Regions from separate parts of the Microbacterium sp. NPDC003461 genome, predicted to be linked through region 1. Evidence: predicted binding sites of a transcription regulator. Region 1 holds the regulator's gene; the other holds the start of a gene.
What was found. The regulator LexA, encoded in region 1, represses DNA repair genes until DNA is damaged. The targets are predictions, from matches to a motif close to TCGAACANNTGTTCGA.
Positions count from the first base shown of each region.

Region 2: ACWDR7_RS03630 (DUF222 domain-containing protein) is a predicted target of LexA. The motif match lies at 1,735-1,750, and genes of this name have one in related genera.

Region 1 is NZ_JBSFPT010000021.1:39,480-44,576, forward strand. It holds gene hflX (GTPase HflX) at 1-102, shown strand, start outside; gene ACWDR7_RS09635 (alpha/beta hydrolase family protein) at 194-2,182, opposite strand; gene lexA (transcriptional repressor LexA) at 2,237-2,932, opposite strand; gene ACWDR7_RS09645 (LysM peptidoglycan-binding domain-containing protein) at 3,172-3,534, shown strand; gene ACWDR7_RS09650 (histidinol-phosphate transaminase) at 3,625-4,737, shown strand; gene hisB (imidazoleglycerol-phosphate dehydratase HisB) at 4,773-5,097, shown strand, end outside.
Region 2 is NZ_JBSFPT010000004.1:121,411-126,507, forward strand. It holds gene ACWDR7_RS03625 (exonuclease domain-containing protein) at 1-136, opposite strand, end outside; gene ACWDR7_RS03630 (DUF222 domain-containing protein) at 240-1,703, opposite strand; gene ACWDR7_RS03635 (GNAT family N-acetyltransferase) at 1,818-2,417, shown strand; gene ACWDR7_RS03640 (restriction endonuclease) at 2,418-5,097, opposite strand, start outside.

The DNA of each region.
Region 1 (5,097 bases):
ACCGGCCAGCTCCTCGAGCGCCGCCACGAGACCGAGGGCACGTTCGTCCACGCGCGCGTCAACGCCCGCCTCGCGGCGGAGCTGGAGCCCTACACGCTCTGACCCCACCCCCGCCGAACCCGCGCTCGTCCGCCGAGCCCGCGCTCGATGCGGCGCGGGCTCGCCGATCGAGGGCGGGTTCGGCGGGGTGTCGTCAGTCCAGCTCGAGCGGCGGGGTGTCCGGGGTGGTGAAGCCGAGCACCTCGCCGAGGAACGCCAGCTCCGCCTCGAAGGCGCGCTGCAGCGTGTCGGCGCGGCGGAAGCCGTGCGACTCGCCCTCGAACAGCAGGTACGCGTGCGGCACGCCGTTGGCCGCGAGCGCGTCGCGCAGCGCCTCCGACTGGCTCGGCGGCACGACGGGATCGTCCGCGCCCTGCAGGATCAGCAGGGGCGTGCGCAGCGTCTCGGGGCGCGACAGCGGCGACCGCGAGACGTACACCTCCTCCGCCTCGGGCAGGGGCCCGACGAGCCCGTCGAGGTAGCGCGCCTCGAAGTCGTGCGTGTCGGCCACCAGCCGGCGCAGATCCGCCACGCCGTAGCGGCTGATGCCCGCGGCGAACGCATCGGTGTCGGCGACCGCGCACAGCACCGTCCAGCCGCCCGCCGATCCGCCCTTGATCGCGATCCGGTCCGCGTCCGCGAGCCCCGCCTCCGCGAGCCCGCGCGCCGCGGCCGCCGTGTCCTGCACGTCGACGACGCCCCAGCCGCCGCGCAGCCGCTCGCGATAGGCCCTGCCGTAGCCCGTGGACCCGCCGTAGTTCACGTCGAGCACGCCGATGCCGCGGCTCGTGAAGTACGCCATGACGATCGAGAGCGTGCCCGAGACGTGGGTGGTGGGACCGCCGTGCACCAGCACGAGGTAGGGCGGCAGCTCGCCCTCGGGTGCGTCGAACTCGGGGCTCGTCGGCGGGTAGTCGAACGCGTGCACGGGACCGTTCGGACCGGGGCAGGTGATGGCGCGCGAGACCGGCAGCCAGGCGGGGTCGAGGTCGCCGACGGGCACGCCGCCCCGCACCGGCTCGATCGTGTGCGCGTCGACGTCGAGCAGCCACAGGCCGCCCGGCACGCGCGCGCCGGCGCCGGTCAGCAGCACGCGCTGGCCCCGCACGTCGCGCACGAGCACGCCGCCCGTGAGGGGCGTGTCGAGGGCGTCCTCGGCGCCGCACGTGGGATCGATCACGACGAGCTGATCCGATCCGTTCGTCTGCACCGCGAGGATCCGGCCGTCGGTCGTGGTCGCGTACCAGCGCGCGCCGAGGTTCCACAGGGGCCCGCCCGTGTCGGCGTCGACCGTCATGATCGGCTCGGGCCCGACCGCCGACAGGCCGTCGACGCGCGCCCAGTGCAGGTTCCAGCGCGCATCCTGCCCCGGGTGCGGGATGTCGGCGAGGAACATCAGCTCGTCGTCGCCCGTCCACTCGGGCTGCAGCGCCGAGACGGTGCCCGCCGCGGTGCGCCCGCCGGCGATCACCACGTGCTCGGTCACGCGGCCGCGCTCGTCGAGGCGGCCGACGCGCAGCTCGGCGGCGTCCCACGGCATGTCGGGATGGTCCCACGCGATCCACGCGATCCGATCGCCGCGCGGGGCCGGATAGGCGAGGAAGTCGCTGCCCGCCACGACGCTCGCGACGGCGGCCGCGTCGTGCGCGGCCGACCCGTCGAGGGGGATGCGCACGATGTCGCGCGCGGGCACCGGGGCGCCGGTGCGCGTCTCGCGCACGGCCCACAGCGCGCCCTCGGCGAGGGTGAGGTCGCCGAAGCACATGCCGCCGTCCGCCGGGGTGAGCGGCTCGGGATCCGTGCCCGGCGCGAACCTGTAGACGCGCTGGTCGGCGTGCTCGACGAAGTAGGCGACGCCGTCGTCGCCGGCGGTCCACGCACCGCCGCCGTACTCGTGCACGCGGGAGCGCACGCTCCAGGGGGCGGGCAGCAGCACCTCGGGCTCGCGGCCGGCCTCGCCGCGCATCAGGGCCGTGCGGCCGCGCTCGGCCGGCAGGCCCTCGCTCCACCAGACCTCGTCGCCCACGAAGCGCGCGCCGTCCACGCGCAGCGATCCGCCGGCCACGTCGGCCGCGGTGATCGGCGATCGCCACGTGCCGTAGGGCGCGATCGTGCGGGCGGGGGCGGTCGCTTCGGAGGCCATGCCACCCACCGTAGGCGAGACGGCGGCGGGCCGCAGGGCGCCCGCCGGTGCGGATCAGACGGCGCGCAGCACGGCGACGACCTTGCCCAGCACGGTCGCCTCGTCGCCGAGGATCGGCTCGAACGCCGAGTTGCGCGGCAGCAGCCACGTGTGGCCGTCGCGCTGGCGGAAGGCCTTCACGGTGGCTTCGCCGTCGAGCATCGCCGCGACGATGTCGCCGTTCTCGGCGTTGTTCTGCGCGCGCACGACCACCCAGTCGCCGTGGCAGATCGCGGCGTCGATCATCGAGTCGCCGTTGACCTTGAGCATGAACAGCTCGCCCTTGCCCACGAGCTGGCGGGGCAGGGGGAAGATCTCCTCGACCTGCTGCTCCGCCGTGATCGGCACGCCCGCGGCGATGTTCCCGACGAGCGGCACCATCGCCGCGTCGCCGACGGCGGGCGCCGTGTCGGCCGGGTTCTCGCCCGACAGACCGGGCAGGTCGATGAGCACCTCCATGGCGCGCGTCTTGCCGGGGTCGCGGCGCAGGTAGCCGCTGAGCTCGAGCTGGCCGAGCTGGTGCGTCACGCTCGAGAGCGACTTCAGCCCGACGGCGTCGCCGATCTCGCGCATGCTCGGCGGGTAGCCGTGGCGCTGGATCGAGCGCTGGATGACCTCGAGGATGGCCATCTGCTTCTCGCTGAGGTTCCGGCGACGCCGCGTGCGGGGCTTGTCGTCGGTGCCGGCGATGTCGGCCGCGGCGTCGCTCATCTGTGCTCCTCGTTCGGATGTCGGAGGTCCGTGATTACGTGACCCTCGACCTCGAAGGTAGCCGATTCGTCGGGGTCTTCGGGAGATTTGTTCGAGCGTGTCCCGGCGGATCCGATGTCGGATGTCGGAGATAGCGTTGACATGTTCGAACCGTCGAACGTATATTCGGTACAGAGCTTCGCATCCGGCCTCCCGGCCGAGCGTCGGATGCGAAGCCGCCCAGACAGAAGGAGCACGACATGAGCACCGCCATCCTCACGGCAGCGGCAGCCCCCTCCGCGCCCCGCACCCGGCTGCGCCTCACGGTGCGCGGCCGCCGCGTGCTGGCGGCGCTGGCGGCCGCCCCGGTCGTCGCGGGTCTCGCGGCGGCCGTGCTCGGCGGCGGCGCGGCCCTGGCATCGGGCGAGGCGGGCGCCGACGCCTCGGCGTTCCACCTCGTCACGGTCACCGCGGGCGATTCGCTGTGGAGCATCGCGCAGGACGTGGCGCCCGGTCACGACCCGCGCGACGTGGTGTACGAGCTGAAGCGGCTCAACAACCTCGCCGGCGGGCTCGTGAGCCCCGGCCAGCAGATCGCGGTTCCCGCGGGCTACGCCGACTGAGCGGGGGCCGGGGCGGCATCGTCGTCCTCGCGATGACGGGCACGGCGATCGTCCGGCATCGAGGGGCCGCTCGGATCTAACATGGAGGGCGTGACCTCCGACCCGGCGAATACCTCGATCGCTCCCGCGATCACCCTCGACGACCTGCCGCTCCGCGCCGACCTGCGCGGGCAGACGCCCTACGGGGCGCCGCAGATGGCGGTTCCGGTCGCGCTGAACGTCAACGAGAACACGCATCCGGTGCCCGACGATGTCGCCGACGACATCGCCGACGCCGTCTCGCGCGCCCTGCGCGACGTGAACCGCTACCCCGACCGCGAGTTCACCCAGCTGCGCGAGGGATTCGCCGACTACCTCGGCCACGGACTCGTGCCCGAGCAGCTCTGGGCGGCCAACGGCTCGAACGAGGTGCTCCAGCAGGCGCTGCAGGCCTTCGGCGGGCCGGGGCGCTCGGCCTTCGGCTTCGCACCCACCTACTCGATGTATGGGCTGCTGGCCCGCGGCGTCGGCTCCGACTGGGTGACGGGCGAGCGCGGCCCGCGCTTCGAGATCGATCCCGAGGACGCGGCCCGTCAGGTCGCCGACGCGCGGCCCGACGTCGTCTTCCTCTGCGCGCCCAACAACCCCACGGGCACGCCGCTGTCGCTCGACGTCGTCGAGGCGGTCTACGACGCCACCGACGGGATCGTCATCGTCGACGAGGCGTACCGCGAGTTCGCGCCGCGCGAGGAGCCGTCGGCCCTGAGCCTGCTGGAGGGGCGCCCGCGCCTGGCCGTCTCGCGCACCATGAGCAAGGCGTTCGCCTTCGCCGGCGCGCGCGTCGGCTACCTCGCCGCCGATCCCGCCTTCATCGACGCGCTGCGTCTCGTCCGGCTGCCCTACCACCTGTCCGCCCTCACGCAGGCGGCGGCCTCCGCGGCCCTGCGCCACGCCGACACGATGCTGCGCACGGTCGACGAGATCGTCGAGCAGCGCGACCGCATGTCGGCCACGCTCGAGGCGCTCGGCTACACCGTCTACCCGTCGTGGGCGAACTTCGTCCTGTTCGGCGGGGTGACCGATCCCTCGCGCACCTGGTCGGCGCTGCGCGACCGCGGCATCCTCGTGCGCGACATCGGCATCCCCGGCCACCTGCGCGTCACGGCGGGCACGGAGGACGAGACGACGGCGTTCCTCGAGGCGCTCGCGGAGATCGGCAACTGAGCCGGGATCCCGCCCCGCGCAATAGACTCGAGGGTATGACCGCAGCCCGCACCGCCCGCCGCAGCCGCTCGACGAGCGAGTCGTCCGTCGAGCTCGAACTGGACCTCGACGGCACCGGCGCGAGCAGCATCGACACGAGCGTGCCGTTCTTCGACCACATGCTCACGGCGTTCGCGAAGCACTCGCTGACCGACCTCACGGTGAAGGCGAGCGGCGACACGCACATCGACGCGCACCACACCGCCGAGGACGTCGCGATCGTGCTGGGGCAGGCGATCCGCGAGGCGCTCGGCGACAAGTCGGGCATCTCGCGCTACGGCGACGCGCTCGTGCCGCTCGACGAGGCGCTCGCGCAGGCCG
Region 2 (5,097 bases), on a different contig from region 1:
GCGGATTGACGAGCGTCGTCCACTCGTGCTCGACCCTCGCCTCGTCATCGAGCAGCACCACACCCACCTCGACGACGCGGTCGCCGCGCTGCGGCGAGAACCCGGTGGTCTCGAAGTCGATGACGGCGTACGACATGCTCGGTTCCTCTCGACAGGATGAGGCGCACCCAGACGGGCGCAGCGACATGCTGGCAGATGCCGCCGACATCACACCACAACTGCCCGGGCAGGGTTGCCAGTCAGGACAGCGGCGGATCGCCCGATGGCGCACTCGATCGTGCGGACGCCACCGTGACGCCGGCCACCGTGACGCCGGCGGCTGCGGCGTCAGCTTCGACAGAGTCGACGAATCGCACGGCGGGCTCGGGCTGGTCGACGATCGTGCGCCCTGTGGGGCTGATCCACTCGAGCTCGCCGTCCTCTCGCTGGCGCACGCGCCACGGCGAGTTGTGCTTGAGCACGTGGTGTCCGCGGCAGAGCACGCCGAGGTTCGCGACGCTCGTGCGCCCGCCTTCCGCGAAGGCGACCGTGTGGTCGATGTCGCATCGCCTGGCCGGCAGCCGGCACCCCGGGAACCTGCAGTGCTCGTCGCGCGCGTGCAGGAACCGGCGCTGCGCCGCCGTGGGCAGATAGTGGTCGGCGGCGCGCAGCGCGCCCGTGTCGGGATCGCGGAACAGCCGCTCCCATCCCGGGGCCGACGCCGCGAGCCGGCGGGCGGTGTCGGAGTCGATCGGGCCGTACCCCGCGAGGAACGCGGCATCCTCTCCGATCCCGATGACCGTGCGCACCGGGATCGTCACCTGGACCGTGCCGCGGATGCCGTCGAGCGCGTTCGCTCCGGTGGCGTCGTGCGCAACGTGCGCCTGCGGGGCTCCCGACAGGAGAAGGTCGACGGCGATGTCGGCCCGAAGCTGATCGAGGGTGCGCGCATCGGATGCCGCGCCCGAGGGCTCGGCGGCCTCACCGCGGGACGAGTCGACGGCGGCCGCTCCGGCAGACGCGAGCCCCTCGGGTGCGGCATCCGCACCGCCAGCGCCCCTCGTTGCTGCGCGCTTCACGGACTTCGCCATCTGCGTCAGCCGGTTGTGCGCACCCTGCACCAGCGGGGCGGAGGCCACGAGGCACAGCTCGGCCATACCGTCCTCCAGGGGGCGCACGAACACGCCCCGCTGCTGACGCGCCTCGCGATGCCGCTCGTCCAGGGCAACCGGCTGTGCCGCCTCCGCGAAGCGCCGGCACGCCTCTCGCGCGGCTGCCACGGTGCCCGACTTCGCCGCGGGGATCGCCTGCTCCTCGTAGGCGGCGCGGGACGCGTCGTCGCCGAGCCGCAGCCCCTCGTCGACGATCACCGACGCATGCCGACGCGACAGGTCGCCGGCGTCCATCGCCGCGAGCGTCGCCGGGAACCGCTCGCGCAGCGTCCACGACTCGCTCATCCGCGCCATCATCGTGCGCTGCCCGACGCCCGAGACCGCGGCGATCTCGGCGGCAGCCGACCGCATCGGCAGGTCATCCGAGACGCCCGGAGCCGACCTCGCCTGCTGCGCCATCACGTCGTCGACGAGCAGCGCCAGCAGCCGCGCCTTCCGCGCCTCCAGCCGATTGATCTCCTGCTCGATCCGGGCCACCGAGCCGATGAGCACACGCGCGCGCTCCCGCTCCCCCGGGGTGGGGAACCAGGATGAGACCGTGGGCGTCGACATACCCCCATCGTCCCACCGACCACCGACACTTTCGAAGGAATCTTCGAGCCTGTGGATAACCCGTCAGCGACCTCCTGCATCGGCGGCGTCCGACCCGCGCGATACCGTGACGGGATGGAACACCCCGCCACCGAGAGCGCCCTCGTCGCCGATCCGCTGCGGGCCGTGGACTGGCCCATCCGCACCGAGCGCCTGCTGCTGCGCCGCGTGACGCCGGCCGACATCGACGCGATGTGGGCGTTCCGCCGGCTGCCCGAGGTGGGCATGTGGATCGGCGGCGCGCCCGACACCCTCGACGGGCACCGCGCGCGCATGCGCCGCAACAGCCCGTCGCTGGTCTCGATCGTCCTCCCCGAGGAGGGCACCGTGATCGGCGACCTCATGATCAAGGTCGAGGACGCGTGGGCGCAGGCCGAGGTGGTCGCGCAGGCGCGCGGCGTGCAGGCCGAGATCGGCTGGACCCTCGACCCCGCCTTCCAGGGCCGGGGCTACGCCACCGAGGCCGTGCGCGCCGCGATCGGCCTCTGCTTCGGCCCGCTCAGCCTGCGCCGCGTGACCGCGAACTGCTTCGCGACCAACGAGCCCTCGTGGCGCCTCATGGAGCGCCTCGGCATGCGCCGCGAGGCCCACACCGTGCGCGACAGCCTGCACCGCTCCGGGGAGTGGATGGACGGGCTCACGTACGCGCTGCTGGCCGAGGAGTGGCGGGGGTAGTCAGAGCCTCCAGTTCTCCGGCGCCGACACCGCATAGTCCGCTACGCCGATCTCTTTGAAGTGCTCGGCCGCTGCCCTGATCTTGGCGTTCTCGCTCGGCCGGCGCTTCGCCGGGTCGAGCGTGCTCTTCGTCTCGCGGATCATGTAGATCCGGTCCTCGCCATCCTCCTGCTTGATGATCGCCCAGTCGGGGTTGTACGGCCCCACGGGCGTATCGACCTTGAAGGCGGGCGGAAGCTTGAGGAAGAGCTTGACGTCCTCGCGCGAGTCGAGCAGTCGGGCGAACTCCTCTTCGGGCCCCGAGTCGAACACGACGTGATCGAAGTCGGTCTTGGCCGTATTCGCGACTTTGTAGAGGTTGTCGGCGAAGTACTCCTTCTCCTTGGCGCCGTCGGCCTGCAGCTCGCGCAGCTCGTAGACGAATCCGCCGATCTTCTCGTACTGGATGCCGTTGGTGACGATGTGCTCGAGAACTGTTGTGATCTGCCGTTTGAGCATCGCGATCACGTCGTTCGGGTTCGCGAGGAACTCCTGAAGTCGGCCGCTCTTCAGCAGGATGTCGACGATCGTGCGTCGCGTGAGAGAGGTCGCCTCCTGCAGCTCCTTGATGATGTCCGGAAGGTCGTAGCTGCCCTGCAACTCAGCCGAGCGCGTGCCGAGCTGCTCGCCCTTTGCCCCTCCTCGAAGCACCCGCACGGCGGAGCGCGTCACCTCGATGCGCAGCGGCTCGATCGGCGGCTGCTGCGAGATCGCCGCGACACACTGGTTGATGAGGTCATCCCTGTCCACCGTGACGCGGTAGGTCGTGCGCTGCGCGATGGTCTCCCAGAAGCGCTCGAACTCCTCTGTGTTGTAGAGCGCCTTGTTGAAGGTGCGCTGCACCCGCTTGCTCACCGGCTTGATGTACGTGCCGATGTTCGCCTTCGCGACGCGCTCGATGATCTCGCCCTCATACTCGATGAAGACGTCGGGCAGGTTGAGGCTGAAGTCGACGGTGTGCGGCTGGAACTTCTGCGTCACGTGCCCCTTGGCGTCGATGAAGCGCTCCTTGGCGAGGTGCTCCCACACCGACACGGACCGCTCGTAACCGAATAGCTCGTCGGTTGCGGCGCCGTCCGCGCCGCGGAGGAGGATCTTCGAGAACTCGTTCTTCCGCACGCGGCCGATCTCGACGCCCTCCTTCTCGAACTCGGTCTGCAGGTTCTTCGCGAACTGCTGTACCGACTCATTGGCGATGACGGTGAGCGTCGCGATGCTGCGGTCAGCGACCCGCACGTAGCCGGTGTCGGTCTTCGCCACCGGCAGCCGCAGGCCGCGGCCGAGGGTCTGACGCCGCTCGGTCTCGGCGCCCATCTCACGCAGGGTGCAGATCTGGAACACGTTGGGGTTGTCCCAGCCCTCCCGCAACGCGGAATGGCTGAAGATGAAGCGGACAGGCTGGTTCTCGTCGAGCAGCCCTTCCTTGTCGCGCATGATCAGCTCGTAAGCGTCGTCATCCTTCGCGGTGGAGCCAGTAGTGTCGCCGAAAACGCCTTTGCGGATCTGCGAGAAGTACGCGCGACGCACCTCGCGCGCCTCGTACGGCATGAGCTCCTGATACCGGGCGTTCTTGGCGCGCTCCTCGGCGTAGACCTCGTCGAACCAGCGCACGATCTCGCCGTTCGCGTCGTCGTTGTTCGTGCCGTCACCGAGGAAGCTGGCAACCTTGTCGACGAAGAAGAGGCTGAGCACCTTGATGCCGCGGCCGCGCAGCAGAGCGGTCTTGTGCAGGTGCTCGCGCACCGTCTCGCGGATCATCTCCTTGTAGATCGCATCGTTCGCTCCACCGACGCTCTCACCCTCGTAGAGCGACGCATGCGTGAGCTCGACGAAGGGCGGATCGGTGCGGATCTCCATCACGCGCCACCCCTCGTAGACCGGGTTGTTGGTGACGCCCTCGGCGGAGAGCTCCTGCTTCTGGCGCACGTTGACGGCACGTCGCTCGAGGGAGCCGTCGGCTTTGCGACATGCCAACTCGAGTCGCGCCGACCAGGGATCGGTCTTGACGCCGAGCAATTTGACGTACGCCTTCGCATCCGCGCCCATCTGGTGTGCATCAGCGACCGCGATCTGCTTCACGAGCCCGAGGTCGTGCGCGTCGACCGGGTCGAGCCGGTAGACGACGTTGCGCTTCGTCTTGTGCGTCGCGCTGTACCGCAGCGTGAAGGCGGGGTCGAGATCGCCGACCGCAGACTGCGAGAGCTTCGACTCCATGTTCTGCGGCTCGTCCATGATGACAATGGGACTCGTCGCACTGAGGTAGTCGATCGGGCGCAAGCCGTTCAGCTTGTCACGCGTCTGGCGGATGATGCGGGTGTTCGCGTTGCCGCGGATCGCGTCGATCGTCATGACGAGGATCTGCACGTTCGTCGCGGTGGCGAACGCCTGCACCTCCTCGGCGTTCTTGCCGCTATACACCGAGGCGTCGAACGTGATGCCGTGCGGCTTGTAGAGCGACTCGAAGTGGCCGCGCATGAGCCGGATGCTCGTGTTCACGCCCTCGCGGATCGCGACGCTGGGCACGAGGATCACGAACTTCGTGAACCGGTAGTTCTTCGCGAGCTCGAAGATCGTGCGCAGGTAGACGTAGGTCTTGCCCGTGCCGGTCTCCATCTCGATGTCGAAGTCGAGCGCCTTCGGG